One region of the Amycolatopsis sp. 195334CR genome, then DNA from elsewhere that is predicted to be linked to it. Evidence: riboswitches for the same ligand, from Rfam matches in the RefSeq annotation. Region 1 holds a riboswitch; each other region holds the start of a gene.
What was found. Region 1 has a riboswitch for S-adenosylmethionine ahead of JYK18_RS42190 (aminotransferase class V-fold PLP-dependent enzyme). Riboswitches for the same ligand answer to the same signal wherever they lie in the genome.
Positions count from the first base shown of each region.

Region 2: it holds a riboswitch for S-adenosylmethionine, as region 1 does, so the genes downstream of both, JYK18_RS07165 (methionine ABC transporter ATP-binding protein) here and JYK18_RS42190 (aminotransferase class V-fold PLP-dependent enzyme) in region 1, are expected to answer to the same signal.
Region 3: it holds a riboswitch for S-adenosylmethionine, as region 1 does, so the genes downstream of both, thrC (threonine synthase) here and JYK18_RS42190 (aminotransferase class V-fold PLP-dependent enzyme) in region 1, are expected to answer to the same signal.

Region 1 is NZ_JAFJMJ010000003.1:1,067,605-1,077,614, reverse strand. It holds gene ileS (isoleucine--tRNA ligase) at 1-2,316, shown strand, start outside; gene JYK18_RS42210 (penicillin-binding transpeptidase domain-containing protein) at 2,538-4,112, shown strand; gene JYK18_RS42205 (MOSC domain-containing protein) at 4,099-4,608, opposite strand; gene JYK18_RS42200 (potassium/proton antiporter) at 4,791-6,269, shown strand; gene JYK18_RS42195 (M23 family metallopeptidase) at 6,620-7,297, shown strand; SAM riboswitch class IV at 7,362-7,476, shown strand; gene JYK18_RS42190 (aminotransferase class V-fold PLP-dependent enzyme) at 7,514-8,845, shown strand; gene JYK18_RS42185 (pyridoxal-dependent decarboxylase) at 8,878-10,010, shown strand, end outside.
Region 2 is NZ_JAFJMJ010000001.1:1,469,119-1,479,128, reverse strand. It holds gene metG (methionine--tRNA ligase) at 1-155, shown strand, start outside; gene JYK18_RS07180 (TatD family hydrolase) at 152-976, shown strand; gene JYK18_RS07175 (resuscitation-promoting factor) at 1,338-2,747, shown strand; gene rsmA (16S rRNA (adenine(1518)-N(6)/adenine(1519)-N(6))-dimethyltransferase RsmA) at 2,868-3,725, shown strand; SAM riboswitch class I at 3,795-3,883, shown strand; gene JYK18_RS07165 (methionine ABC transporter ATP-binding protein) at 4,081-5,091, shown strand; gene JYK18_RS07160 (4-(cytidine 5'-diphospho)-2-C-methyl-D-erythritol kinase) at 5,173-6,138, shown strand; gene JYK18_RS07155 (ABC-F family ATP-binding cassette domain-containing protein) at 6,138-7,910, shown strand; gene JYK18_RS07150 (fatty acyl-AMP ligase) at 8,032-9,711, shown strand; gene JYK18_RS07145 (DivIVA domain-containing protein) at 9,772-10,010, opposite strand, start outside.
Region 3 is NZ_JAFJMJ010000001.1:4,623,286-4,633,295, forward strand. It holds gene JYK18_RS21670 (helix-turn-helix domain-containing protein) at 1-109, opposite strand, end outside; gene JYK18_RS21675 (hypothetical protein) at 200-463, opposite strand; gene JYK18_RS48035 (winged helix-turn-helix domain-containing protein) at 697-2,616, opposite strand; gene JYK18_RS21685 (DUF2637 domain-containing protein) at 2,609-3,361, opposite strand; gene JYK18_RS21690 (ComEA family DNA-binding protein) at 4,585-5,322, opposite strand; gene thrC (threonine synthase) at 5,559-6,818, opposite strand; SAM riboswitch class I at 6,830-6,963, opposite strand; gene holA (DNA polymerase III subunit delta) at 7,087-8,055, shown strand; gene sthA (Si-specific NAD(P)(+) transhydrogenase) at 8,503-9,918, opposite strand; gene rpsT (30S ribosomal protein S20) at 9,999-10,010, opposite strand, start outside.

The DNA of each region.
Region 1 (10,010 bases):
TACGCCAAGGAACTGGGCGAGGAGCCCGAGGTGCTCGCGCGCTACACCGGCGCCGAGCTGCTCGGCACCCGCTACGTGCCGCCGTTCCCGTACTTCGTCGGCCAGGAGAACGCGCACCGCGTGCTGTCCGCCGACTACGTGACCACCGAGGACGGCACCGGCGTGGTGCACATCGCGCCCGCCTACGGTGAAGAGGACAAGGTGGTCACCGACGCGGCCGGGATCACCCCGGTGACGCCGGTGGACTCGAAGGGCCGGTTCACCGCCGAGGTGACCGACTACGCCGGCCAGCAGGTGTTCGACGCCAACCCGAACATCATCAAGGACCTGAAGAACGGCACCGGCTCGGCCGGGCGCCAGGGCGCGGTGCTGCTCCGCCACGAGACCTACGAGCACCCGTACCCGCACTGCTGGCGCTGCCGGAACCCGCTGATCTACCGCGCGGTGTCCTCGTGGTTCGTCGCGGTGACCGAGTTCAAGGACCGGATGGTCGAGCTGAACCAGCAGATCACCTGGTACCCGGAGCACGTCAAGGACGGCCAGTTCGGCAAGTGGCTGGAGAACGCGCGCGACTGGTCGATCTCGCGCAACCGGTACTGGGGCACGCCGATCCCGGTGTGGACCTCGGACGACCCGAGCTACCCGCGCACCGACGTCTACGGCTCGCTCGACGAGCTGGAGCGCGACTTCGGCGTGCGGCTGGACAACCTGCACCGGCCGTTCATCGACGAGCTGACCCGGCCCAACCCGGACGACCCGACCGGGAAGTCCACCATGCGCCGGGTGCCGGACGTGCTCGACGTGTGGTTCGACTCGGGCTCGATGCCGTACGCCCAGGTGCACTACCCGTTCGAGAACGCCGAGTGGTTCGAGCACCACTACCCGGCCGACTTCATCGTCGAGTACATGGGGCAGACGCGCGGCTGGTTCTACCTGCTGCACGTGCTGGCCACCGCGTTGTTCGACCGGCCCGCCTTCCGCACCTGCGTCTCGCACGGCATCGTGCTGGGCTCGGACGGGCAGAAGATGTCGAAGTCGCTGCGGAACTACCCGGACGTCAACGAGGTGTTCGACCGGGACGGCTCCGACGCGATGCGCTGGTACCTGATGGCCAGCCCGATCCTGCGCGGCGGCAACCTCGTGGTGACCGACAAGGGCATCCGCGACGCGGTGCGCCAGGCGGTGCTCCCGCTGTGGAACTCGTACTACTTCCTGGCGCTGTACGCCAACGCCGAGGGCACCGAGGGCCGGTGGCGCACCGACTCGAAGCACGTGCTCGACCGGTACGCGCTGGCCAAGACGCACGAGCTGGTCACCGACGTCGAGGCGGCGCTGGCGGTCAGCGACATCGCCGGTGCCTGCGCCACCGCCCGCGAGTTCCTCGAGGTGCTGACGAACTGGTATGTGCGCCGCTCGCGCGACCGGTTCTGGGCCGGGGAGCAGGACGCGGTGGACACCCTGCACACCGTGCTGGAGGTGACCTGCCGGGTGCTGGCGCCGCTGCTGCCGCTGACCACCGAGTCGGTGTGGCGCGGGCTGACCGGCGGTCGCTCGGTGCACCTGACCGACTGGCCGGGCACCACCGAACTGCCCGCGGACGCGGCGCTGGTCACCGCGATGGACCGGGTGCGCCAGGTGTGCTCGTCGGCGCTGTCGCTGCGCAAGGCCAACAAGCTGCGCGTGCGGTTGCCGCTGGCGAAGCTGCTGGTGGCCGCCGAGGACGTGGACGCGCTGCGCCCGTTCACCGACATCATCCGCGACGAGGTGAACGTCAAGTCGGTCGAGCTGACCGCCGACGTGGCCGCGCACGGCGGGTTCGAGGTGGCGGTGAACGCGCGGGCCGCCGGGCCGCGGCTGGGCAAGGACGTGCAGCGGGTGATCAAGGCGGTCAAGGCGGGCGAGTGGTCCACATCGGACAGTGGCGCGCTGGTGGCGGCCGGGATCGAGCTGCTGGAGACCGAGTACGACCGCAAGCTGGTGGCCAAGGACGAGGGCGCGGCGGTCGAACTGCCGGGCGGGTCCGGGCTGGTGCTGCTGGACACCGAGGTGACCGCCGAACTGGCCGCCGAGGGCGTGGCCCGCGACCTGGTGCGCGTGGTGCAGCAGGCGCGGCGTGACGCCGGGCTCGAGGTGGCCGACCGGATCTCGCTGGTGGTGGACGCGCCGGCCGAGGTGGCCGAGGCGGCGAAGGCGCACGAGGAGTTCATCGCCGGGGAGACGCTGGCGACCTCGGTGGCCTACGAAGAGGTGGCCGACGGGTCCACCGGCGCGGTCGGCGACGGCGTCAAGGTCACCGTGGCGGTGCGCAAGAACTGAGCCAAGGGGGCCCGTGAGTGGCGGCGGGGGATTGGCGGGGACCGGGGACCACCGCCACTCACGGGCCGAGCGTGACAGCTCGTATGTTGTTGATCACAACAAATCGTGCTGGAACCATGACACCTCTTTCCCAGTGGTCTGGACAAGCGGCCATTCGGGCTAACGAGCCGAACGGTCGTGCCCGGGACTTAAGCTGGGGCGGACAACTGGGGGGTTGAGCCGTGACGCGGTCGGTGAAGCGCTGGGTCCTGGCGGTCGCGGCGGTGGCCGTGGTGGGCATCGTCGCGGCGGCGGTGGTGTTCCTGTCCCGCGACGGCGAGCCCGCGCCGGTTGCCGCGGCACCGGCGCCTGGACCTCGGGAAACGGTCACCCGGTACCTCGCCGCGCTCGGCAGCGGGGACCATCGCGCCGCCGCGGACCTGACCGATGACCCGGCCGCCGCGCTGCCGGTGCTCGACGCCGTGCGCACCGGGCTGAAGGCCGAGAAGCTGACCGCGAAGCTGGTTGAACTGACGGAGACCACGGCGAAGGTCGGCTTCGACTGGAAGCTCGGGGTCAGCGACTGGCGGTACGACAGCACGATCGAATTCGCGCAACGCGACGGCCGGTGGCTCGTTCACTGGACCCCTGCGCAAATCCATCCCAAGCTCACCGCGGACAAGCGGCTGGCCGTCAAGAGCGCCGAGGGCAGCCCGGTGCTCCTCGATCGCGACGGCAAGACCATGTTCGTCCGCGAGGGCAACGGCACCAAACCGGTGGAGGGGCTGCGGGTCGACCCGCTCATCGCGCGCGTCGCCGGATACGCCGCCGAGCACGCCCCGATCGCCTGGTCCGTCGAACTGCGCGACGCCGCGGGCACCGTGCTGGAAGATCTCGGCGGCGCGCCCGGCCTGGTCGCCGAGCCGTTCGTGTCCACCCTCGTCACCGGAACGCAGCAGGCGGCGCAGCAGGCGGTGGACTCGGTCGGTGGCCCCGCGATGCTGGTGGCGATCCAGTCGTCGACCGGCCGGATCCTGGCGCTGGCGCAGAACGCCGCCGGCGGTGCCGAGCCGAAGGCGGTGTCCGGGCTGTACCCGCCGGGGTCCACGTTCAAGATCGCCACCGCCACCGCGGCCATGCGGGCGGGCACCGGGCCGGACACCGTGCTGGACTGCCCCGGGGAAGCGCGGATCGGCACGCGCACCATTCCGAACGACGACCGTTTCACCATTCCGCCCTCGCCGCTGCACACCACCTTCGCGCGGTCGTGCAACACGACCTTCGCGCGGCTCGCCGGGGAACTGCCGGCCGGCGCGCTCGCCGACGCGGCGACCCGGCTCGGCCTGAACGCGGACTTCGACATCCCCGGCCTGGCCACCGAGGCGGGCAAGGTGGAGGCGTACGAGGACGAGGCGAAGCGGGTCGAGGCGGGCATCGGCCAGGGCGACGTGGTGGCCAGCCCGTTCGGCGTGGCGCTGATGACGGCGACGGTCGCGAGCGGGCAGCCGATCACGCCGTCGCTCTGGCGCGACGACGCGTCCGTGGTGACCACCGGGTACGAGGCCCCGGAGGCCGAAGTGCTCGGCCCGTTGCGCACCATGATGCGGGAGGTCGTCACCGGCGGTACCGCGCGAGAACTGGCCGAGTACGGCGAGGTGCGCGGAAAGACCGGGACGGCGCAGTTCGGCGACGGCCGTGGCGCGCACGGCTGGTTCACCGGCTACCGCGGTGAGCTGGCGTTCGCGGTGCTGGTGGAGGACGCCGGCTCGTCCGGGCCCGCGCTGAAGGTGAGCGCCCGGTTCCTCAGCGCGACCTGAAGAAGTCGCGGAACTCGTCGACGATGGTGGGGGCGCCATCCGGCTGGGCGATGATCCGCACGGGGTCACCGGCGCGGACCGGGCCCGGGGTGATCACCCGCAGGTAGGCGCCGGGCCGGGCGTGCTCGACGAAGCGCTTGATCCACCGCGGTTCGGCGATCTTCCCGGCGAAGGTCGCGCACGGCACGCGCGGGCAGCTGACCTCCAGCACCAGTTCCTCGCCGACGAGCCAGCGCTGCCCGATCGGGGCGCCGGTGAGGTCGAGGCCGCTGGTGGTCAGGTTCTCGCCGAACGAGCCGGGCGGCAGTTCGCGGCCGAGCAGCCGCGACCAGCGCGCCAGGTCCTCGACCGCGTGCGCGAGCACCGCCTGCTCCTCGCCGCCGTGGTTGCGGTGGTCACCCACGTGATCATCGTCGAGCCCGCTGCCCGCCGGTCCCGGCACCCGGACGAGCACCGGGCCGGGGACCGGTCGCTTGTGGAATCCCGTGGTGGGCACGGATTTCCACGGATTCGGTTGCGCGGAGCCGATATTCACCGAGTGCACCAGGGGCATGTCGGAAGTCAACCATTCGGCCGAATCGGGGGACAGCCATTTTCCGTTGCGCCGCACCGATGTCACCACGCGAACGCGCGTTCACTATTCTGAGTGAGCGATCAGGTGGCGAGGGGAGGCGGCGGATGGACCAGCTCCCGGTGATTCTCGGGGCCGGCGCGGCCGTGCTGCTCGTTTCCGTGCTGGCGGTGCGGGTTTCGATCCGGCTCGGGCTGCCCTCGCTGCTGCTCTACCTCGGCATCGGCGTGCTGATCGGCGAAGCCGGGCTGGGCCTGGAGTTCGAGAACGCCACGCTGACCCAGTCGCTCGGCCTGGCCGCGCTGGTGATGATCCTCACCGAGGGCGGCCTGACCACTCGTTGGCAGACCGTCAAACCGGCGCTGTGGCCGGGAATCGCACTGTCCACTGTGGGCGTGGGGGTGAGCATCGCGATCACCGGCGGGGCGTTGCACCTGCTGCTCGGGCTGGACTGGCGGATGGCGCTGCTGTGGGGCGCGGTGCTCGCCTCGACCGACGCCGCCGCGGTGTTCTCCGTGCTCCGCTCGGCGGGCATCGGGAAGCGGCTGGTCGGCACGCTGGAGATCGAGTCCGGCATCAACGACGCGCCCGCCTACATCGCCGTCGTCGTGCTGGCCACCGGGACCACAGTGGACTGGACGCTGCCGTTGCTGGTGGTCTACGAGCTGGGCGCGGGACTGCTGATCGGGCTGGTGCTCGGCTGGGTGGGCGCGGCGGCGCTGCGCAAGGCGGCGCTGCCCGCCACCGGTCTCTACCCGGTGGCCACGGTCGCGGTGTGCGTGGTCGCCTACTCCGGCGGTCAGCTCGCGCACGCGTCCGGGCTGCTGGCCACCTACGTCGCCGGGGTGGTGCTGGGCAACTCCCGGCTGCCGCACCGGTCCGACACGCTGTCGTTCGCCGAGGGGCTCGGGTGGCTGGCACAGATCGGGTTGTTCGTGCTGCTCGGCCTGTTCGCCTCGCCGGGCAGGTTGTTGGAGAGCCTGGTCCAGGGCCTGGTGGCCGGGGCGGTGGTGCTGCTGCTGGCGCGGCCCGCCTCGGTGCTGATCTCCGCGCTGCCGTTCAAGCTGCCGTGGCGCGAGCAGGTGTTCCTGTCGTGGGCGGGGCTGCGCGGGGCGGTGCCGATCGTGCTCGCGATGATCCCGCTCGCCGAGGGCGTGCCGGGGGCGCAGGAGCTGGTCGACGCGGTGTTTGTCCTGGTCATCGTGCTGACCCTGCTGCAGGGCGCGACGCTGACCCCGCTCGGCCGGTGGCTCGGGCTGTCCGATTCGACCGAGGCCAGGGAGATCCAGGTCGACGCCGCGCCGCTGGACGAGCTGGGGGCCGAACTGCTCCAGGTGCGCATCCAGCGGGGGTCGCGGATGCACGGCGTGTACCTGTCCGAGCTGCGCCTGCCGGTGGGGGCTTCGGTGAGCCTGGTGGTCCGCGGCGGCAAGTCGTTCACGCCGCAGAGCACCAGCCGTCTCCAGGAGCTGGACCAGCTGCTGGTGGTCACCACCGAGGCGGCCCGGTCGGCCGCCGAGCGGCGGCTGCGGGCCATCGACAGGGCGGGCAGACTGGCTCGCTGGCGAGGCGAATCCGGTAGCTGATGCGGCCTGAGCAGCTGTGACCCGGCTCGAGAGCCGTGGCCCGGCCGAGTAGCCGTGACTTGGCCTTCGCGGCCATGGCCCGGCTCAAGTCGCCGTGACCTGGCCTGAGTAGCCGTGCCCGGCTTGAGTGGCCGTGGTCCGGCTCGAGTAGCCGTGGTCCGGCTGGAGTGGCCGCGGCCCGGCTCGAGTAGGCGTGTGAACCCGTCTGAGCAGCGATGATTCAGTGTGACTTGGGTCACTTAACGCGGTTTTGTCTCACCTCGTGTATTCCTAACTTCCGCCGAATGGCTTACGTTTCGCTCGCATTGACTAACCCGAATGGTGGGTAGCGAGTGTGGGGAGCACGAAGCGTGGCTGACTCGTCGAACCTTCGTGGGCTGGCGGCGGTCGCCGTGCTCGCCGGTGGGGTGCTGCTGGCGCCGTCTGCTTCGGCTGCCGAGGCGTTCCCCGTCTTCGCCCTGCCGTTCGAGGCTGGGCAGCAGGTCAGTTCGGCGGGCATCCATTCGGACAACGGCACCAGCGGGGTCAAGAACGCGCTCGACCTGAGCCCCCGCGACGGCCTGGTGCGCGCGCCGCTGGCCGGCACGGTCCGGCTGCAGCACTGCGACGGCGGCGACTGGGTGACCATCGACCACGCGGGTGGCTGGCGCACCGGCTACTACCACCTGGAGCGCATCGCGGTCACCGACGGGCAGGCCGTCGAACCGGGCGCGCTGCTCGGCGAAACCGGCAACGCGCTGCCCTGCGGTGGCAGCAGTTCCGGCGCCCACGTGCATTTCACCCTGTGGACACTGCCGGACGGGACCGCGCGGTCGGCGGACGCGCTGGACGCCGGGAACTGGGACGGCCTCAGCTACGGCCAGGTCCACTCCCGCATTGCCGAATCGCACGGGGAACCCGTTGACGGCAAGGAATTCGGCGGCTGGCGGTTCACCGAGGGCACCACGCAGTACAGCGGCGTCGCGACGCGTGTCGCCGATGGCGAGGCGGTCCAGCTCCCCGGCCGGTTCCGGTACGAAGCGGAGTGATCGCCATCTCACCCACTGGGCGGCCCTGGCGCGGGCGCCGCCCAGTGGGTTACCTTTTCGGCTAGGTCATGAGTGCCAGCGTCAAGCCCCGGCTAGCTGGCCGGCAACCCTCCAACCGCGGTGGGGTGCCCCGGGTGAGGACCTGGCTCGTCACGAGGTGTGGCGGGCAAGCGCGGATCCTCTCGGTCGGGGGTCCCGACATCGAGGAGGCCCCCCATGACGCTCGCACTCGAACGCACCTGCACCGTCCCGGAAGTCGCCGGTGCCGCGCTGTCCGTGCCGCTGGTCAACGGCGGTGAGATCGGCTACGCGAACCTCGACCACGCCGCGAGCGCGCCCTGCCTGCAGCGGGTCCGCACCGCCGTCGACGAGTTCCTGCCCTGGTACGCCAGCGTGCACCGCGGCGCGGGCTTCGCCTCCCAGGTGTCCACAAAGGTCTACGAGCGCACCCGGGAAGTGTTGCGGCGCTTCACCGGCGCCCGCTCCTCGGACGCGGTGATCTTCACCCGCAACACCACCGACTCGTTCAACCTGCTGGCGAAGTGCCTGCCGCGCGAGACCTCCGTGGTGCTGTTCGACACCGAGCACCACGCGGCGCTGCTGCCGTGGCGCGGCCCGCGCGTGCACCGCGTGGAACCGCCGCGCACCAGGCTCGCCGCGGTGTCCGCTGTGGACAGTGCGCTGGCGGAGTGCGCGCCGGGTCCGCGCCTGGTGGTGCTCACCGGCGCGTCCAACGTGACCGGCGAACTGCTGCCGGTGGCCGAAATCGCCGCGGTGGCGAGGAAGCACGGCGCGCGGATCGCGCTGGACGCGGCCCAGCTGGCGCCGCACCGGCCGTTCTCGCTGCGCGAGCTGGACGTGGACTACGTGGCGCTGTCGGGGCACAAGCTGTACGCGCCGTTCGGGGCCGGTGCGCTGGTCGGCCGGGCCGACTGGCTGCGGGCCGGGCAGCCGTACCTCGCCGGTGGCGGGGCGACCAAAGCGGTGCAGCGCAACGGAAGCGCCGAGATCGGCGTGGTGTGGAACTCCGGGCCGGAGCGTCACGAAGCCGGTTCGCCCAACACGGTCGGGGTGTACGCGCTGGGTGTGGCGTGCGAAGCGCTTTCGGAGAACTGGGATGCCATCCGCGAGCACGAGGACGCATTGCTGCGGCGGTTGCACCGCGGGCTGTCCTCCGTTCCCGGCTTCGCGGAACTGCGCCTGTTCGACGCCGACGTCGACCGCGTCGGCACGCTCAGCTTCGTCATCGACGGCTTCGAGCCCGGCTGGCTGGCCGCGGTGCTCTCCGCGGAATACGGCATCGGCGTGCGGGACGGCGCGTTCTGCGCGCACATCGCGACGCGGCGCCTGATCCGGCACGCGGGCGGCGAGGGGCAGCAGGCGGTGCGTGTCAGCCTCGGCCTCGGCAGCACCGAGGAGCACGTCGACCGGCTGCTGCTCGCCCTGCGGCAGATCGTCGCCAGGGGAGCCCGCTGGGAGTACGGCAAGGTCGACGGCCGCTGGGCGCCGACCCCGGATCCCCGGCCCCTGCCGGATTTCCTGGCCTAGACGCGCGCCCGTGCGCGTGATCTTCTGCGGGTATGGGAGATCCGCTGGAGGAACGCGACGCGACGGCCGAAGCACTGCGACTGGTGGCCGACGCCGCCGGGCCGTACCTGGCTTCGCTGGGGGACCGGCTGGTCCACGACCCGGCCACCGCACCGCTGCTGGACGAGCTCGACGGGCCACTGCCGGAAGGCGGTGACGGCACCCTGCCCAGCCTCCGCGAGCTGGTGCGGATCGGCACCGAGGCGGCCACGCATTCGTCCGGTCCGCGGTTCTTCCACTACGTCGTCGGCGGTTCGACCCCGGCGGCGCAGGCCGCGGACTGGGTGACGTCGCTGCTCGACCAGGTCGCCGGGCTCTGGCCGACCTCGCCCTTCGCGGCCCGGGTGGAGACCGTCGTACTGGGCTGGTTGAAGGACCTGTTCGGCCTGCCCGCGTCCTACGGCGGTGTGCTGACCCCGAGCGCGACGCTGGCGAACCTGACCGGGCTGGCCGCCGCCCGGCACTGGTGGGCCGAACAGCACGGGGTGGACGTCAGCGCCGACGGCCTGCTCGGGTTGCCGCGCCTGCCGGTGCTCTCCAGCGGTTACGTGCATCCCAGCAGCCGCAAGGCGTTGCAGATCCTCGGCTGCGGCCGCGACACCGTGCGCGTGTTCGCCCGCGACGACGCCGGCCGGGTGGATCTCGCCGCGATGGAAGCGGAACTCGCCGCGGTCGACGGCCCGGCGGTGATCATCGGGAACGCCGGTGAGGTCAACGCGGGCGACTTCGATCCCATCGCCGATTTGGCCGACCTGGCCGAGAAGTACGGCGCGTGGTTGCACATCGACGGTGCGTTCGGCCTCTTCGCCGCGGTCTCCCCGAAGACGGCGCACCTGGTGAAGGGCGTCGAGCGCGCCGATTCCGTGGCCGCCGACGGGCACAAGTGGCTCAACGTGCCGTACGAGAGCGGGTTCGCCTTCCTGCGCGAACCCCGGCGCCTGGTGCAGTCGTTCGGCATGCCCGACGCGGCGTACCTGCCGGTCGGTGACGAGGCCAGGATCAACTACAACTCGCTCGGCCCGGAATCCTCCCGCCGCGCCCGCGCCCTGCCGATCTGGGCGACGCTGCGTGCCTACGGCCGCGACGGCCACCGCGCGATGATCGAGCGCCACCACGAACTCGCGCG
Region 2 (10,010 bases), on a different contig from region 1:
CGATCCTCACCGGGGACTACGCGGCCGAGCAGGCCTCGTGGTCGTCCACCCCGATCGAGGTGGGCCGTCCGCTGGCCAAGCCGTCGCCGCTGTTCGCCAAGCTCGACGCCAAGCTGGCCGAGACCGGTCCGGACTGGGCGCCGATCGAGCCGTGAGCAAGAAGGAACTGCCACCGGTGCCGGAGAAGCTCCCGGCACCGGTGGTCGACGCGCACACGCACATGGACGCCTGCGGGGCGGTCACCGCGGCCGACGTGACCGCCATGGCCGATCGCGCCGAGGCGGCCGGGGTGGCCCGCGTGGTCACCGTCGCGGACGACCTCGCCGCCGCCCGCTGGGCCGCCGAGGCGTCCACTTGGGACAGCCGGGTGTTCGCCGCGGTGGCGGTGCACCCCACGCGCACCAAGGACTTCGGCGAGGCGGAACGGTCCGAAGTGGAGCGCCTGGCCCGCGGCGAGCGGGTGGTGGCGGTCGGCGAGACCGGGCTCGACTACTACTGGGACTACGCCCCGCACGACGCCCAGCAGGAGGCGTTCCGGTGGCACATCGACCTGGCCAAGCGGCTCGGCAAGACGCTGATGATCCACGACCGCGACGCGCACGACGACGTGCTCCGGATCCTGGCCGAGGAGGGCGCGCCGGAGACGGTGGTCTTCCACTGCTTCTCCGGTGACGGAGAGTTCGCCCGGAAGTGCCTGGACGCCGGGTACGTGCTCTCGTTCGCCGGCACGGTGACCTTCAAGAACGCGCGCGGACTGCACGACGCGGCCCGGATCTCGCCACTCGGTCAATTCGTGGTCGAGACGGATGCACCATTTTTGACCCCCCATCCCTTCCGTGGACGGCCGAACGAGCCCTACTGCACGGCGTACACCGTGCGTAACCTCGCTGAGCTGCGGGAAGAGTCCGTGGAGACGATCTCGAACGCGGTGCGCGAGACCGCCGAACGGGTCTTTCAACTCCCCACCGTTACTTAGGGTTTGACGCATTGCGACAAAAGATCCGGCCTGCTGGGCCATCTGAGGAGTGATGCAGATCACGGCACTGCGGGGGGTGTTTGCGCAACCTCCGAGTCTTCGTTACTGTCCCGTGATCGTGCCGGTCGATTGCCCGCAGAGGGGCCGTCGCCGGGACACCCACAGTCACGTCAGTGCACGTCGGGGAAGTGCGACCGGGCCCCCGAAGCCCGGGCGGACTTGGATGGCGCTGGCTGCGGGAGCCGGATAACTGGCGCTCCGGCGCCGAAATGAAGGCAACGGCCTTTTTCTGAAAGGGATCGACCCAGTGACTGGTGGTTACAGGCGCGGCGAATACGCGCGCCAGGACAACCCGACGAGCATGTTCGCCTCCTCCGGGGGCGGCGTCGGTACGCTCGACTGGCCCAACCCCGAGGGCGAGCTGGACTTCTCCGACGACCTGAACGTCACCCAGCACGACGTGCTGACGGTGCTCGGCCCCGACGCCGACGCGCTGATGGCCGAGGCCAACGTCGACGTCGACGAGCTGATCCGGCTGATCAACGCCGAGACCACGATGCTCCCGCCGATCATCATCCCGGATGAGATCAGCGAGGACCGGGTCGCGCGGGGCGCGCCGCTGCCCGTCGAAGACGGTGTGGTCAAGGCGGCGAAGACCTGGAAGAAGCGCTTCCTCAAGGGCGCCGTGCTGGCCGTCCTGATCACCCTGACCGGTGGCGGCGCCGCCGCGATGGCGATGAACAAGAGCGTCACCGTCGACGTCGACGGCGCGCAGCAGACGGTCAACACCTTCGGCGGCACCGTCGGCGAGGTGCTCAAGGACGCCGGCTACCAGATCGGCGCGCACGACGCGATCTCGCCGTCGCCGGACGCCGCGGTGGCCGACGACACGGTCATCACCCTGGAGCGCGGGCGCCAGCTGAACCTGATCGTGGACGGCAGCCCCCGCGAGGCGTGGGTGCGCGCGACCACGGTGTCCGAGGCGATGACCCAGCTCGGTCTCGCCGAGGCGGCCAAGCCCGGCACCTGGATGTCCGTCGGTGGCGACGGCCAGATCCCGCTCGAGGGGATGACCCTCGAGGTCAAGACCCTGAAGAACGTGACCCTGTACGACGGCGGCAACGAACCCCGCCAGGTGCAGACCAACGCGGTGACCGCCAAGGAGTTCTTCGGCGAGCTGCAGCTGACGATCGGCCCGGAGGACAAGGTCGACGGCGGCATGGACTACAAGCTGACCGACGGTGCCGAGGTGCACGTCAGCCGCACCGGCGTGTCGGTGGTCAACGAGAACGAAGAGATCCCGCCGCCGGTCGAGGAGATCGAGGACGACACCCTCGACAAGGGCAAGACCGTCGTCGAGGAGCAGGGCGAAGCCGGTTCGAAGAACGTCACCTACCGGGTGACGAAGGAGAACGACAAGGAAGTCGCCCGCGAGAAGATCTCCGAGGAGATCACCAAGGAAGCCAAGCCGAAGAAGGTCCGGGTCGGCACCAAGAAGTCGGCCGTTCCGCCGATCAGCGGTGGTGCGGTGTGGGACAAGCTCGCGCACTGCGAGTCCACCGGCAACTGGGCCATCAACTCCGGCAACGGCTACTACGGCGGGCTGCAGTTCAACGCCAGCACCTGGAAGGCCTACGGCGGCACGCAGTACGCCCCGCTGCCGCACCAGGCCAGCCGGGAAGAGCAGATCGCCGTCGCCACCAAGCTCCGCGACGCCCGCGGCGGCTACAGCGCCTGGCCGCACTGCCAGAAGAAGCTCGGCCTGCCCTGATCGCAGTTTTCTTGAAAGGGCCCCCGGTGCGCACGTCACCGGGGGCCGTTTCCGTTCCCGGGTCCGCGTGACACTCGGTCCAGGTCGGAGCCGAAGCCCGGGGCCACCTAGAATCCACTGGTGACCAAACCAGCCGGGCTCCTCGGCCCCGCCGAGATCCGCGGCCTGGCGGCCGAACTCGACGTGCGGCCGACCAAGAAGCTCGGCCAGAACTTCGTCCACGACCCCAACACCGTGCGCCGGATCGCCGAGCTCGGAAAGGTCACCGAAGACGACCTCGTCCTGGAAGTCGGCCCCGGGCTCGGCTCGCTCACCCTCGGCCTGCTCGCCACCGGCTCCCGCGTGGTCGCCGTCGAGATCGACCCCGTCCTGGCGAACCGCCTCCCCGAGACCGTCGCCGAGCACGCACCCGACGCGGCCGGCAAACTCCAAGTCGTCCCCGCCGACGCGCTCAGGGTCCACCAGGCCGACGTCGGCGAGCCCACCGCGCTCGTCGCGAACCTGCCCTACAACGTCGCCGTCCCCGTCGTCCTGCACCTGCTCGCCGAGCTGCCGTCCCTCACCCGCGGTCTCGTCATGGTCCAGACCGAGGTGGCCGACCGGATGGCGGCCGGCCCCGGCAGCCGGACCTACGGCGTGCCCAGCGTCAAGCTCGCCTGGTACGGCCGGGCGAAGAAGGTGGCCGCGGTGCCGCGTGCCGTCTTCTGGCCGGTGCCCAACGTCGACTCCGCGCTGGTCGCCTTCGAGCGCGTGCCCACCACCCGGCCCGCCGAGCGGAAGACCGTCTTCGCCGTGGTCGACGCAGCCTTCTCGCAACGCCGCAAGACCCTCCGCGCGGCACTCGCCGGTTGGGCGGGCTCGGCCGAACGCGCCGGGGACCTGCTGACCGCGGCCGGTATCGATCCACGGACCCGGGGTGAACAACTCACCGTCGAGGATTTCGCCCGCATCGCCGCGGCCGCCGAAAACGAGGGATAACGCGGCTGTTCGTGTGATCTCCGACTACGGACTTGCGTTTCGCGAGCCGGATCGGGTGTACTCCTTGTGCATCCATCCCGAGCGACTGAGAGGCCTGGCTCGCCGAAGTCGCAGCAACCACCCGAGAGGGCAGGTGCTAACGCCAGGACCGATGGAGGAATCCTGTGTACCGGTCGCGAATGCTGACTCGACGCCGAGTAGTGGATGAAGGTCGCCGCACGGTAAGTGCGTGTCGTCGCTCCAACGACTGACCCAGTACCCACTTCGCCGCTTTCCGGTTTACGCCACACCGTCGAAACAGACGGTGCTTCCTTGTGGTCGGCGCGCGTCCGCGCCCAGCTGTTGGAGCATTCACGTGATCACGCTCGAAAACCTGACCAAGTCCTTCCCCGGCGACGCCGCGCCCGTTCACGCGCTGCGCGACGTCAACTTCGACATCAACGCCGGCTCGCTCTACGGGGTGGTCGGCGCGGCGGGCTCCGGCAAGTCCACCCTGGCCCGCTGCGTCGCGCTGCAGGAGCGCCCCGACCGCGGCGTGGTCCGCCTGGACGGGCTGAACACCGGCACGCTCGACGGCCGCCGCCTGCGGGAGATCCGCCGCCAGGTCGGCATCGTCGACTCCCGCGTCGCGCTGCAGCCCGAGCGCACGGTCGCCGGGAACGTGGCCTCGCCGCTGGAGCAGCTCGGCGTCGAGGGCCCGCGCCGCCGCACCCGCGTCGGCAACCTGCTCGACCTCGTCGGCCTGACCCAGCGCGGCGGCCAGCACCCCGCCGAGCTGAACCCCGGGCAGCGCCGCCGGGTGGCCGTGGCCAAGGCACTGGCCACCTCGCCCGCCGTCCTGCTCGCCGACGACCCGACCGCCGGGCTCAACGGCGACGACGCGGCCGGTGTGCTCACCGCGCTCGACCGCGCCCGTGCCGAGCTGGGCCTGACCGTGCTCGTCACCACGCCCGACGCCGGCGTGGTCCGCCGCATCTGCGACGACGTCGCGGTGCTGGAGGACGGCAAGGTGGTGGAGAACGGCAACGTGCTCTCGCTGCTGGTCGACCCGTCGAGCCGCACCGCCCAGGCGCTGCTGCCCGCCATCGAGACCACCCGCGCGCAGTCGGCCCGCTACGACCGCGCGGTCGACGTGGTGCTGATCGGCTTCGCCTCGGTCGGCGCGCTGTTGCCCGAGGCCGCCACCCGGTTCGGCACCGACATCGCCACCATCGGCGGCGGCCTGACCCGGATCGGCGACACCCCGGTCGGCCGGTTCCGCATCGGCCTCCGCGGGGACCAGGCCGACGGCGCGCTGGCCTGGATCGCCGAGCGCGGGGCGCACGTGACGCACCCGGTCAGCGGCCCGCAGGGCGTCGCGGCCTGAAGCAACTCCAGTCGTGCGTGCGCGGGGCCGGAACGGCACTACGCACGCACGACTTTTTTGCCGCCACGTAGGCTTGACCCCGTGCTCGCTGTCGTCCCGCCTCCAGTCACCGTCCGGGTGCCGTCGAAGATCAACCTGCACCTGGCGGTCGGTGACCTGCGCGAGGACGGTTTCCACGAGCTGGTGACCGTGTTCCAGGCGTTGTCGCTGGCCGACGAGGTGACCGTGGCGGTGACCGAGGACCCCGGCGTCGAGGTGTACGGCGAGGGCGAGAAGTCCGTGCCCACCGGGGCGAACAACCTGGCCTGGCGCGCGGTGCAGGCGCTGGCCGCGCACGTGGGCCGCGCGGAGAGCGAGCCGAAGATCCGGGTGGTGCTGCGCAAGGGCATCCCGGTGGCCGGCGGCATGGCCGGTGGCAGCGCCGACGCGGCGGCCACCCTGGTCGGGCTGGCCTCGCTGTGGAAGCTGGAGATCACCCGCGACGAACTCGCCGAGGTCGCCGCGAAGCTCGGCAGCGACGTGCCGTTCGCGCTCTACGGCGGCACCGCGCTCGGTACCGGCCGCGGGGAGCGCCTGGTGCCCGTGCTCTCGCGCCACACCTTCCACTGGGTGCTCGCGTTCGACCAGAAGGGCCTGTCCACCCCGAGGGTGTTCAGCGAACTCGACCGGCTGCGCGAGGAGGGCGATCCACCGAGGATCGGCTCGCACGCCCCGGTGGTCGAAGCGCTCGCCTCCGGTGATCCGAGGCAGCTGGCCCTCTTGCTGGGCAACGATCTTCAGGCCGCGGCCGTCTCGCTGCGCCCTGGCCTGCGCCGCACGCTGCGGGCCGGGGTGAACGCCGGTGCGCTGGCGGGCACGGTCTCCGGTTCCGGCCCGACCTGCGCGTTCCTCTGCGAGGACGCCGAATCCGCGCTCGAAGTCGCGGCCGAGCTGTCCGGGGCCGGGGTCTGCCGCACCGTGCGCGTGGCGCACGGGCCGGTGCCCGGCGCCAGGACGGTCGGCGGCGACACCGATCCCCGTCCCGTCCCGCCGCAGGTGCACGCGTAATGGTCAACCTGGTCAACCTCGAATCGGTCTCCAAGTCCTACGGCGTCCGCCCGCTGCTGGACGCCGTCTCGCTCGGTGTCGGCGAGGGCGAGCGCATCGGCGTCGTCGGGCTCAACGGCGGTGGCAAGACCACCCTGCTCGAAGTGCTCACCGGCATCGCGGAACCGGACAGCGGCCGGGTCAGCCAGGTGCGCGGGCTGCGGATGGCCGTGGTCACCCAGCGCACCGAACTGGTCGGCGAGACCGTGCGCGACGCCGCGCTGGCCGCCTACGACGCCGACCACGAATGGGCCGCCGACGCCCGCGTGCGGTCCATTGTGGAGGGTCTGGGGATCACCGCGCTGGGCCTGGACAACCCGACCGCCACGCTGTCCGGTGGGGAACGCCGCCGGGTGGCACTGGCCGCCGCGCTGGTCGGCGAACTGGACCTGGTCGTGCTCGACGAGCCGACCAACCACCTCGACGTCGAAGGCGTGCGCTGGCTGGCCGACCACCTGCTCGCGCGGAAGACCGCGCTGGTGGTGGTCACGCACGACCGCTGGTTCCTGGACACCGTCTGCGGCCGGACCTGGGAGGTCGTCGGCGGGCGGGTCGAGCAGTACGAAGGTGGTTACGCCGACTGGGTTTTCGCGCGGGCCGAACGCGCGCGGCTGGCCGCGACGCTGGAGGAGAAGCGGCAGAACCTGGCGCGCAAGGAACTCGCCTGGTTGCAGCGCGGGGCGAAGGCGCGCACGTCCAAGCCGCGCTACCGGATCGAAGCCGCCGAGGCGCTGATCTCCGACGTGCCACCGCCGCGGGATTCCGTCGAGCTGATGAGCTTCGCCCGGCGGCGGCTGGGCAAGACCGTGGTCGAGCTGGAGGACGTGACCCTGGCCGCCGGGGAGAAAGCGTTGCTGGACAACGTGACCTGGCGGATCGGCCCGGGGGACCGGATCGGCCTGGTCGGGGTGAACGGCTCCGGCAAGACCACCTTGCTCAAGGCGCTGGCGGGGGAGACCGAGCTGGCCGGGGGCCGCCGGATCCAGGGCAAGACGGTCAGCCTGGCGCACCTGACGCAGGAACTCGAGGACCTGCCGGGGCACCTCCGCGTGCTGGAGGCGGTCGAGCAGGTCGCCGGGCGCGTGGTGCTGGGCAAGCACGAGCTGTCCGCGTCGCAGCTGGCCGAGAAGCTGGGCTTCCCGCCGGCGCGGCAGTGGACGCCGGTCGAGGACCTCTCCGGCGGCGAGCGGCGGCGGCTGCAGCTGGTCCGCCTGCTGATGGCCGAGCCGAACGTGCTGCTGCTCGACGAGCCGACGAACGACCTGGACATCGACACCCTGCAGCAGCTGGAGGACCTGCTCGACTCGTGGCCGGGCACCATGGTGGTCGTCTCGCACGACCGGTACCTGACCGAACGGGTCTGCGACGCGGTCTACGCGCTGTTCGGCGACGGGCGCATCACGCACCTGCCCGGCGGCATCGAGGAGTACCTGACGCGGCGCCTGGCCGCGGCCGCCGCCGAGCAACGGCCCGTGGCCAAGAAGCCGGCGCCGGTCGATGAGGCGCCGAAGCTGTCCTCGGCCGAGGTTCGGGCGCTCGGCAAGGAGCTGTCGCGGCTGGAGCGCAAGCTGGACCAGTTGCACGACAGGGAGCAGAAGCTGCACGCGCAGCTGCTCGAAGCGGCCACCGACCCGGCGAAGCTGATGGACCTGAACGCCCAGCTGAAGACCGTGCAGGCGGAAAAGGACGAGGTCGAGCAGCGCTGGCTGGAAACCTCCGAAGCGATCGAGTAGCCCAGCCGCGATGTCACGAACGTGGCTTTCGGGACGGTACGCGTCTCGAAAGCCACATTCGTGACATCCGCGCCGAGACCTCCGGGGCGCTCGGCGGAGCGCGTCCCTCTAAAGTGAGCCCATGAGTCGGTTCGTGGACACCCTGGTCGCCACCGCGGCCGGGGGCGGTCAGCAGCGGGGCATGGTCACTGGGGAGCCGAAGGAACCGGTTCGCCGCACCTGGGCGGAGGTCCACGAGCAGGCGAAGCGCTTCGCGGGCGAGCTCATCCACCGCGGGCTGGAGCCGGGCAGCGCGGTCGCCGTGCTGGCCGCCGCGCCCTCGCTGATCGCGCCCACCGTGCAGGCCGTCTGGCTGGCCGGGGGCAGCGTGACCATGCTGCACCAGCCGACCCCGCGCACCGACCTCGCCGAATGGGCCGAGGACACGCTGCGCGTGCTGCGCATGATCGGCTCGGAGCTGGTGCTGCTCGGCGAGCCGTTCGACCAGCTGGCGCCGGTGCTCACCGAGCACGGCATCGCCTTCCACGCGATCACCGAGCTGGACGCGGGCGAACCGATCACCGAGCCGGTGCCGGTCGGCGAGGACGACCTCGCGCTGCTCCAGCTGACCAGCGGCTCCACCGCCGAGCCGAAGGCCGTGCGGATCACCCACGGCAACCTGTACACCAACGTCAAGGCGATGGTCGAGCGCGCCGAGTTCGACTTCGGCACCGACGTGATGGTCTCGTGGCTGCCCACCTTCCACGACATGGGCATGGTCGGCTTCCTCACCGTGCCGATGACCTTCGGCGTGGAGCTGGTCAAGATCACCCCGGTCGAGTTCCTCACCGGGCCGCTGATCTGGCCGCGGCTGATCACCAAGTACGGCGGCACCACCACCGCCGCGCCGAACTTCGCCTACGCGGTGGTCGGCAAGCGGATGGCGCGCGCCGATGAGGACTTCGACCTGTCCAAGCTGCGGATCGCGCTGAACGGCGCCGAGCCGATCGACGAGACCGCCGTGCAGACCTTTGTGGACGCCGGGGCGCGGTTCAAGATGCCGCCGGAGTGCGTGTTCCCGGCCTACGGCATGGCGGAGGCGACGCTCGCGGTGTCGTTCGCGCCGCTGTTCACCGGGCTGACGCTGGACGTGGTGGAGGCCGAGGCGCTGGAGGCGCACAACCGCGCGGTGCCGGTGCCCGAGGACGACCCGCGGCGCGGGACCGAGGAGGTGCGCTCGTTCGCCGTGCTCGGCCGCCCGCTCGACGGCCTCGAAGCGCAGATCGCCGACGACTCCGGCAAGGTGCTCGGCGAGCGCGAGGTCGGCGAAATCCGCCTGCGCGGGCCCGCGGTCACGCCGGGGTACTTCACTGTGGACGGTCCTTTGGAGACACAGGACGCCGAGGGCTGGATCGACACCGGCGACCTCGGGTACCTGGTGGACGGTCAGATCGTCATCTGCGGCCGCCGCAAGGACGTGATCATCATGGGCGGCCGGAACATCTACCCGACCGACATCGAGCGCGCGGCCACCTCGGTCGACGGCGTGCGGCTGGGCAACGCGGTCGCGGTCCGGATCGACGCGGGCAGCAGGCGCGAGCGGTTCGCCGTGGTGCTGGAGTCCAAACTGTCCGGTGACGAGGCCGAGGAACGGCGGCTGGCCAAGGAGGTCGCCGGCCGCGTCCGCGACGCGGTGGACGTGCGCCCGTTCGCCGTGGTGGTGCTGCCCGCCGGGAGCCTGCCGAAAACCCCGTCGGGCAAGGTCAAGCGCGCGGCCACCGCTTCCCGGTACGCCGACCAGATCGAGCAGGCGGGCCGCTGACCAATGCTATGAATGGGGCATTACTAGCGTTGAATGCAAGTAATGCCCCATTCATAGCGTTCAGCGGCGGACTCGGCGCCACAGGGACTTGCGGCAGTGGCTGTGCTCCAGCGCCGGGGCGATGATGGCGTTCGTCGCGTGCGGGGTCCAGCCTTCCCGGGCGGCCAGCGTGCTCTCCACCTGGCGAAGGAAGGCGTCGACCTCCTGCTGGTCGTAGCCCCGCTTCCCGAGCGCGGGCCTGCCGAACGACACCTCGTGCACCTGCGCGGCGGTCAGGTGGTCCTCGCCGTCGAGGGTTT
Region 3 (10,010 bases), on a different contig from region 1:
TCTTCCCCAGGTAGCCGTGGGTGATACCGGCAAGGGGACCAGCCTCTCGGAGGGTGAGCTGTCGCCATGAACGAATTTCACGGATGCGACGGCCGATGTCAGAGTCCATGAGGGCACTCCTTCGCAGGTGTGACCTCCTCGCATACCCCCGGCCCGTCGGCCGGGGGCGATACCTCCTGCGAAGAGGTGCACCACCAGGCTACCCAACGGTCACGCTGACGACGATGGCCACGGCCGCGAGGGCAGCGGAGATGATGGCGACCCACAAGGCCGTATGTGTGAGGGTCGTCTGCCTGCGCGACAGTTCGAGAGCTTGGGAAGCCGTCTTGTTCGCCTGCTCGGCCAGCCTGAGCGCTTCGCGCTCGCGTTCGACCTGCTCGGCTTCCTTCTTCTTCTGCTCGGCTTCTCGCCTCTGCCGCTCGATCTCGTGTTCGGTCCCTTCGCGATCACGCTTCTCGCTCATCTCGCGGTCCCAACCGATGTACCACGGCTCCTGGTACTGGGGCGGTTCGTGTGGACTCACCGTGGACGCGTCCTCTCGTCAGTACGTGCTCGGTAGTCGGATGATCCGTGCGCACCGTTACCTCACCCAACGTGACTGTTTAGAGAACGTCGGAACGCTCGCCGAGCGCTCAAACCTCGCGTACGCCTGCGCGTATGGGCGTGGGTGAGCGTTGAGCGCTCGGTGGAGCGGAGTCACACGGAGTGAACGTGATGCCGAGTCCACTTACCCCGGCCCTCGCGCTTGACCAGGCCGTCCTTCTCCAGTTCGGCGAGCACGCGGCGCAGCGTGGACTCCGCGATGTCGAGCTGCGCGCGGATCTGGGCCGGGCTCACCGGCTCGTCGCCGAGCAGGGCGAGCACCTGGCCGCGCCGGTCCTGCGTGCGCTGGTGCGGCACGGCCGGAGTCGGGTTCTGCCATCGTGGCGTTTCGCCATCGTGGGAAAACCCGACTTTGGGCGTGACCTGGGGTTCTTCCGCCACCTCGGCGACCTCGGCCAGCAGCAGGGCCTTGGTGCCCTCGTCGAGCGGGTGCGGCTCGGTGCGCGCGATGAAGGCGTTGCGCTCGGCGACCGAGGCGAAGTAGCCCTTGGTCTGCCTGGGGACCTGGTGCTCGGCGTCCTTGACGATGAACACGCCGGTGCCCAGGCCCTCCGAGCGCCAGCCCAGGTCCCGCGATCCGCCCCACATCGTCTTGGACTGCTGCTCGTCGAGGGCGAGGGAGATCTTGGTGAACTGCGCCCGCATCTCGGTGGAGCCCACGTCGGACTTGGTGGGGTTCTGCGTGGCCAAGATCAGCCGGACGCCCACCTTGCGGGCGCGCTTCGCTAGGCGGCCGGTCAGCTTCTTCACCCGCTCGCCGCCCGCCTCCACCAGGTCGGGGAACTCGTCGAAGATCGCCACCAACCACGGCATCTCCGGCGAGGGAGCGAAGGAGTCCGGCCCGCCCTCGGCCTTCTCGGCCGCCAGCTTCCGCTCCCGGTAGGAGACGATCTCCAGCAGGCGCTCCAGCAGGGTGATCGACTCGTCCTCGTCGGTGGCCAGGGGAGCGGCCAGCAGGGACTCCCACGGCCCGAGGGTGGCCCCGGCCGCCATGTCCGAGCCGACCACCGCCACGTCCCCGGCCTGGAACAGCCACAGCAGGATGGACTCCACCAGGACGCTCTTGCCGCCGCCGGTCTGGCCGACGATCAGCAGGTGCCGCAGGTCCACCAGGTTGGGCGTGCCGTCGTCGAGCAGGCCGAGATCCAGGCGGCAGCCCAGGTGCGCCAGGGACTGGCTGGTCTCCAGCCCGAGCACCGGGTGCGGGAGCTTCGCCTTCCACGGGTCCTTGGGCAGGATGCGGACCTTCACCCGGCGGCCGTTGGTGGGGTCCTCGGTGATCTGGACCGCGCCGGTGCGCAGGTTGAACAGCGAGACCAGGCGCCGGGCGGCGCCCGCCGCTTCGTAGATGGTCTCGGCGGGCTTGAGCGAGATGGTCAGCAACACCCCGGAGTTCTGGAGGCGTTCCGAGCGCACCACCTTGGAGCCCACCAGCCCGCGCATGCCGTGCTCGTCGTCGGCCACCCGCTTGGGCCAGGCCCGGGTGAACCGGTTGGCAGGTCCCTTGGAGCGGATGCGCCGATGCCAGGACCACGGGCCGCCGAAGACCGCCAGCGACGCCAGGCCGGTCCACCAGGTCGCCTGGTTCCAGCCCCACAGGCTGGTGGCCGACATCCACGCGCCAGCCACCACCAGGAGACCGAAGGCGTACACCCGCTCCACCGGGCGGTCCAGGACTCCGCGTTCGCCCGCGTCGGCATCGCCAGGCACCAGCTTGGTCACCAGCCACACCAGGGCGGTCGCCAGGCGCTCGTTCACCAGGGTGGCCACCAGGCTGGCGATCACCAGGACCGCCAGCGCACCAGGCAGTGCCCACCAGGTGGGCCACCAGGCGTGGATCACCAGGCTGGTGAAGCCCGCCAGGATGAACACCCAGACCGGCACCAGACCCCGCCGCCAGCGCCACGCCAGGCGCGCCAACCAGCCCGCCAGCACGAGGAAGCCGCCCAGCAGGAACGGCACGTCGAAGGCGTACCAGGACCGGCCGATGGTCAGGTGCCGCTTCCTACCCACCGTCGGCGCCCTTCACCAGCGCCAGCGGGGTCTTGCGCGCCTCGGCGAGGACCTGGCGGGCCTGGTGGTCGGAGATCCCCAACTCCTTCGCCAGACGCCCACGGCCCACCTGTTCGCCAGCCGCCTCGGCCTGGCGCACCAGCTCCCGGGCGCGCTCCACCAGGTCACCCGCCACCGGGCGCGGCTGGCGCTTGGCGGCAGGGGCGGGCTTCGGGCGCTTGGCGGGCGCGGGCTCGGGGTCCTCCACCGGGCTGGCGGGCGGGATCGTGGGCGCCTGGTCCTCGGTGGTGGCTCCCGAGGTCTGGTCCTGGTGGTTGGCGATCTCCTGGCGGTGCCGGGAGACCGCCAGCAGCCCGATCCCGGCGGCCGTCATCAGGCCGTCAATCACCAGGGGACCGACCGAGGCCGACAAGGTGGGGTAGTGCCAGTGCAGGAGCAGGTCCCGGATGTGCTGGTAGGAGATGACGGCGGAGAACAGGGCCACCGCCCCCACGCCGAGGTAGATGGCCACCTTCCAGGTCCAGCGGTCCGGCCACGGCACCCGCGACAGCACCTCGACCGAGATCAGCAGTGCGAGCGGCCACACGGCGGCGCCGATCTGCGCCGCGAGCGTCGGGCTCCAGCCGGCGTCTGCCCCCTCGGGCGGAATGCGGGTCGCCAAGACGTTGGCGGCCACGCTGACCACCGAGCCGAAGAGGAAGCCGCTCCAGGTCGAGAGGTGCCCCGGGGTTGTGTTCGCGCGCATCACGCGTCCTCCCCGGAGTTCCAGGCGTGCCACACCGGGTGGTGCTGCCACGTCGGGCAGTCGCGGAGGTTGCCAGGGCACACCGGGCTGTTCCCGGAGCCATCGCACCTCTGGATCCGAGGCATGGCGTTCGGGTCGTTGTGGCGGCGAAGGGTGCCGTCCTTCGTGAGCCCGTGCTGGTGCTTGCACTCGGGGCACAGCCCGCGCGCGGCCATCAGCCGAGCCCGATCAGCGGGGCGCCGATGCCGCGCACCCACGGCAGCACGATGACGAGGGCCGACACCACGGCCACCCGGTAGATCCACACACGCATGCGAGCGCTCCTCGGAGGTCAGGAGCGGGCGGGCCGTCTGCCTCCCGGCGATGGTGCCCACTGGACTCGCTCGTCCTAGCCGCATGTGTAGGACGAGCATTGTTCCCGCTGACCGCCGTCAGGTGTGACAGGCCCGCATCACGGAACTCGTCCTCCACCCGACGTGACATGCCGGTGGTGTCACCGACCGCCAGCCCCGGCACCAGCCCAGCGGGTTCCTCGCTGAGCACGCCGGATGCCTTCCGGAGTCCTGCTCGCATTGATGCGGCTGCCCGCTGCCACCACGGCGCCTCGGTGACCGCTAGAGGTGGCCCTCGTACTTGGAGGGCCGCCACGGTCAGCTCGGCCTGACGCCCCGGGGCCAGGGAACCCGAGGCCGTCACCTGCTGCCCTGGCAACAGATCCGACCAGCCTTCCAACGCGGCCAGCAACACCACTCGACCGTCGGAGACCACTGCCCGCCGGTCGACCGTGGCTTCGGCGACCTCAGCCGGGATCAGCACCGCACTCGTACCACCTGCCCTTCCCGCGTAGCCGGCCGAACGGATCGGCCGGGGCCGTTCGGTGACCGTCACCCGGAACACCGCGTGTACTCCTCGATCCGCCGCCGGACGGATCGGATCCTGTTGCGCGGCCTGCAACCGTGGCGTCACCACCACCGCGAGCAGCGCGCCGAAACCCAGTAGTGCCAACAGAAGCGCTCGAAACCGCTCGTCGCCCGCTGCGCGGCGGCGGGCGACGACCAGTCCGGCAACCGCCATCGCTGCGACACCCGCGCCGACCGCGAGAGCCACCCACCAGCCGAACAGCAGGCCGCCGAGCGTGCCGAGCCACACGGTGAGCGCGGCCGGTACCAGCCGCATGTCGTGCCCGGCCGGTTCCGGGGTGACCGCCGAATCGGCGGCCTGGGTCATTGCACGGTCACCTGATCACGCAAGCGCGTGAACCGGGTTTCGCCGATTCCTTCCACTTCACGGAGTTGCTCGACCGCGGTGAAACGGCCGTGTTGATTGCGCCAGTCGAGAATGCGTTGCGCGGTCACTTCTCCGACACCGGGTAAATCGTCGAGCTGAGCCAGGCTCGCGGTGTTGAGGTCGACCTTGACCTCGGGTCCGGCGCCGGGGGAAGTCGGCGCCGGACCTTGGGCCTGTGGTGGTGCTCCCACATCGAGTTGCTCCCCGTCGCTGAGACGGCGAGCCAGGTTCACGGTGGCAAGATCGGTGCCGGGTAAGGCGCCACCGGCCGCACGCACCGCGTCGGCGACCCGCGCTCCGGCGGGAAGCGTGACCAGGCCCGGCCGGATGACCTTGCCGATCACGCTCACCACCAACTCGGCGGACGCGCTCGGTGGTGGTGCGCTGGAAACCGGTGCCGCACGGGCGATCGGCAATGGCGGGGCGCGCTCCGGCTCCGGCCCGCCGCCGAACAGCAGCAGGGCCGTGAGCACGATCGAGAGCACACCGGCGATGGCGAACACGATCGCGGTGCGGCGTTTTACCGGACTGCCACGGGCTTTGGGGAGCCAACGCGTGACCAGCCTGCGCGTGCGGTCGCGTTCGACCCGGGCCGCCAGTTCGGCGAGATCCGGTTTCGGTTCCTCGGAGGATGGTGCTCCGGGATGGGCGAGTGATTGAAGACGTTCGAACACGCCTTCGACGCTATGGGGATGGGGCGGGGGAGGCCAGGGGGCGGGGCGGGGGCTGTGGATAAGTGGGTGGTTGTGGACAACTCAGCGGGCGGCGTGGACGAATTCGGCGTTCGGGTGTTTGATGGCCGAAGAGCCGTTGTTTCCCAGCGCCGAGTCCGTTGTTCTACCGCGAAAGACAAATGTGGCTCCCGGACGGGCCAGCGTCCGGAAGCCACATTCGTGTTCAGGAAAGGAGATTATTTGGCGAGAGCTTCGCGAACCGCGTCGGCGGAGGCGGGCACGGTGGCGCGCGGGCCGATCTTGCCCTCGACGGCATCGAGCGTCTTGAGGCCGTCACCGGTGATCAGGAGAACGGTTTCCTCGTCCGGGTTCAGCTTCCCGGCCTCGACGAGCTTCTTCGCGGTCGCCACGGTCACGCCGCCGGCGGTTTCGGTGAAGATGCCTTCGGTGCGCGCCAGGAGGCGGATGCCCTCGACCACCTCTTCGTCGCTGACGTCCTCGATCGAGCCGCCGGTGCGGTTGACCACGTCCAGCACGTAGGGGCCGTCCGCCGGGTTGCCGATGGCCAGCGAGCGGGCGATGGTGTCCGGCTTGACCGGCTGCACCACGTCGTGCCCGGCGCGGAAGGCGGCCGAGACCGGCGAGCAGCCGGTGGCCTGGGCGCCGAAGATCTTGTACGGCGACTGCTCGACGAGACCGAGTTCACCCAGCTCGCGGAAACCCTTGTCCACCTTGGTCAACTGAGAACCGGAGGCGATCGGCACGACAATCTGCTGCGGGCGGCGCCAGCCCAGCTGCTCGGCCACCTCGAAGGCCAGCGTCTTCGAGCCCTCGGAGTAGTACGGCCGCACGTTGACGTTGACGAACGCCCAGTTCTCGTTCTCCGCGGCGAGCTGGGTGGCCAGGCGGTTGACGTCGTCGTAGTTGCCGTCGACGGCGATGAGCGCGCCGTCGTAGACCGCGGTGGTGAGGATCTTGGCCCGCTCCAGGGTCTTCGGGATCAGCACCACGGATTCCCAGCCCGCGCGGGCCGCGGCCGCGGCCACGGCGTTGGCCAGGTTGCCGGTGGAGGGGCAGGCCAGCACCTCGAAGCCGAACTCGCGGGCGGCGGCCAGTGCCACCGCGACCACGCGGTCCTTGAACGAGTGGGTGGGGTTGCCGGTGTCGTCCTTGACCCAGACTCGCTTGAGCCCCAAGGCTTTCGCGAGCCGGTCGGCACGCACCAGCCGGGTACAGCCGGGCTCGGTGTTCGGGATCTCCTCGACGTTCGACGGCACCGGAAGGAGGCTCTTGTAGCGCCAGATGTTGCGCGGGCCCTTCTCGATGTCCTCGCGGCGCACGCGGCCGAAGTCGTAGGCGACCTCGAGCGGGGAGAAGTCCTCGGCGGAGACGAACTCGGGCGCCAGCGGCTGGCGGTGGCCCTCTTCCTTCGACACCAGCTCGACGGCCGGGCCGAGGTCCAGGGTGCGCTTGGTCGTGCGGAGGGTGGCAGTCATCGCGAGGTCCTTCCTCATCTGCCCCACGGGTGTGGGCCGGAATTGGCACCGTGATCGTCAGCTACCTCGCGGAATCGAGATGACAGGCTGACGCCGGTTGCCGGGGCTTCTTCGGGCCGTATCCCTCTGCCCCTCTGGATGAGCGGTATTCGGTTGTCGGGCCGCGCTGGGCGCGGCGCCTCGCCAACACCGTACGGCATCACGCCGTGCCCACGCGAGGACCTCACCGTGCCGGGCTAGCCGTAGCCGGGCGTGGCAGGATCGTGCCGTGACCGACGCAGCCGCGCTCCACCTCGTGCTCGGCGAGGAAGAACTGCTCATCGAGCGGGCGATTCGAGCCGCTCTCGAGGCCGCCCGTAGGGCCGATCCGGCGGCGGACCTCACCCGGATGAAGGTGTCCGAACTCACAGCCCCGGTGCTGGCCGAGCTGGTCAGTCCGTCACTGTTCAGCGAGGGCCGGGTGATCGCGATCGATGGGGCGCAGGACGCCTCGCAGGAGATCGGCGACGCGATCCTGGCCTACGTCAAGGACCCCGCCGATGGGGTGGTGCTCGTGATCGTGCACACCGGCGGCGGCCGGACGAAGGCGGGCAAGGCGCTGCCTGCTGCCCTGCGCAAGGCCGGGGCGGAGGTGGTCGAATGCCCGAAGATCACCAAGCCCGCCGAGCGGGAAGCCTTTGTGCGCAACGAGGTCCGGCAGGCGGGCGGCAAGATCGACGCCGCCGGGGTGATGGCGCTGATCGACTCGGTGGGGTCGGATCTGCGGGAGCTCTCGTCGGCCGCGACGCAGCTGGTGGCCGACTCCGGTGGGAAGGTCGACGAGCACGCCGTTCGGCAGTACCACCGGGGCCGGGCGGACGTGACCGGGTTCGCGGTGGCGGAGAAGGCGGTGTCCGGGGATCGGGCGGCGGCGCTGGAGTCGGTGCGCTGGGCGATGCAGATCGGTGTGCCGCACGTGCTGGTCGCCGACGCGCTGGCGGACGCGGTACGGACGATCGCAAGGGTGGCCGGGGCCGGGCGCGGGAACCCGAACGCGATGGCGGGGGAGCTGGGGATGCCGCCGTGGAAGATCCGGAAGGCGCAGGGGCAGGTGCGCGGGTGGGGGCCGGACGGGCTGGCGGACGCGATGCGCGTCGTGGCGAAGCTCAACGCGGACGTGAAGGGGGCGGCGGCGGATCCGGACTACGCCCTGGAGCGGGCGGTGCTGGCGATCGCGGCGGCTAAGGAACGGCGCTGAGGTCAGCAGCTTCGGGGGACTGGTTCGGGAACTGGCGTGTTGGCACGGAGCTGAGGCGCTGACACGCGGGGCGCTGGCGTGGGGCTGAGGCGCCGACGCGAACTGGCGCGCCGACGCGAACTGGGTGCCGACGCGAACTGGCGCGCCGACATGATCTGGGCGCCGACATGGAGCTGAGGTGCCCGCGCGAATCTGGGGCACCGGCACGGATGTGCGGCACTAGCACGGAGCTGGGGCACCGGCACGGATGTGCGGCACCAGCACGGAGCTGGGGCACCGGCATGGTGGTGTGGCACCAGCACGGAGCTGGGGCACCGTGACGGATGTGGGGTCGGCACGAGCCGCCAGCTGGGTACTGGCGGGTTTGGCGCGGGCCGGGTGGCTTCAGTCGCTGGCGCTGGATCGGGGCTTCGAGCGTCGCTGGGTGTTGGGCTGGGGTGGCAAAGCTCAGGTGGTGGTGAAGCGGGCCAGGGCGCGGATCTTGTTCGTGGCGTCCAGGGCGGCGACCTTGTAGGCCTCCGACAGGGTCGGGTAGTTGAAGACGGCGTCCACCAGGTAGTCGACGGTGCCGCCGCAGCCCATTACGGCTTGGCCGATGTGGACCAGGTCGGTGGCGCCGGTGCCGAAGACGTGGACGCCGAGCAGCTTCCTGTCCTCTGTGGACACCAACAGCTTCAGCATCCCGTACGAGTCGCCGGCTATTTGGCCTCGGGCTAGTTCGCGGTACCGGGCGGTGCCGGTTTCGTAGGGGATCGACGACGAAGTCAGCTCAGCCTCCGTCGCGCCGCAGTAGGAGATTTCCGGGATGGTGTAGATGCCGATCGGCTGGAGGGCGGCCAGTTCGTTCGCCGGCTCACCAAATGCGTGGTAGGCGGCCAGCCTGCCCTGGTCCATCGAGGTCGCGGCCAGCGCGGGGAAACCGATCACGTCACCGACGGCGTAGATGTGCGGCACCTCGGTGCGGTAGTGGCCGTCCACGCTGAGCCGTCCGCGCTTGTCGGCCGTCAAGCCCGCGTGCTCCAGGCCGAGCGCGTCGGTCATGCCCTGGCGCCCCGCCGAGTACATCACCGCTTCGGCCGGGATGCGCTTTCCGCTGGCCAGCGACGTCACCGTGGCGTGCTCGCCGACCGCCACGTCGACCACCTTCTCGCCGAACCGGAAGGTCACCGCCAGGTCCCGCAGGTGGAACTTCAGCGACTCGACGATCTCCGGGTCGCAGAACTCCAGCATCCGCTCGCGCTGCTCGACCACGGTCACCCGGCAGCCGAGCGCGGCGAACATCGACGCGTACTCGATGCCGATCACCCCGGCCCCCACCACGACCAGCGAGGACGGGATGCGGTCGAGGCTCAGGATCTCGTCCGAATCGAGCACCCGCGCCTCGTCGAAGTCGACCTCCGGGGGTCGCGCCGGCCGCGTGCCGGTGCCGATCACGACGAACTCGCCGGTCAGCGCCGTCCGCTCACCGCGCGGACCGCCTTCGACCGCGACCGTGTGCGGATCGGTGAACCGGCCGAGGCCGCTGACCAGGTGCACCCCGTTGCGCAGCAGCTGCGCGCGCACCACCTCGACCTCACGCCCGATCACGTGCTGCGTGCGCGCCATCAGATCCGAGATGGTGATGTCCTGCTTGACCCGGTAACTCGCCCCGTACAGCTCGCGCTGGCTCATCCCGGTCAGGTAGTGCACGGCCTCGCGCAGCGTCTTCGACGGAATGGTGCCGGTGTTGACGCACACCCCGCCGACCATGTCGTGGCGGTCGACCACCGCCACGCGCTTGCCGAGCTTGGCCGCGGCGATCGCGGCCTTCTGCCCGCCGGGGCCGGAGCCGATCACGATCAGGTCGTAGTCATAGGCGCTCACGCGCCATAGCCTGCCCTATCGAGACGCCGAACACACGAAAAAGCCCCCGGTTGATCACCGGGGGCCCTTCGGGAAGCGGCTCAGAGCGCGTT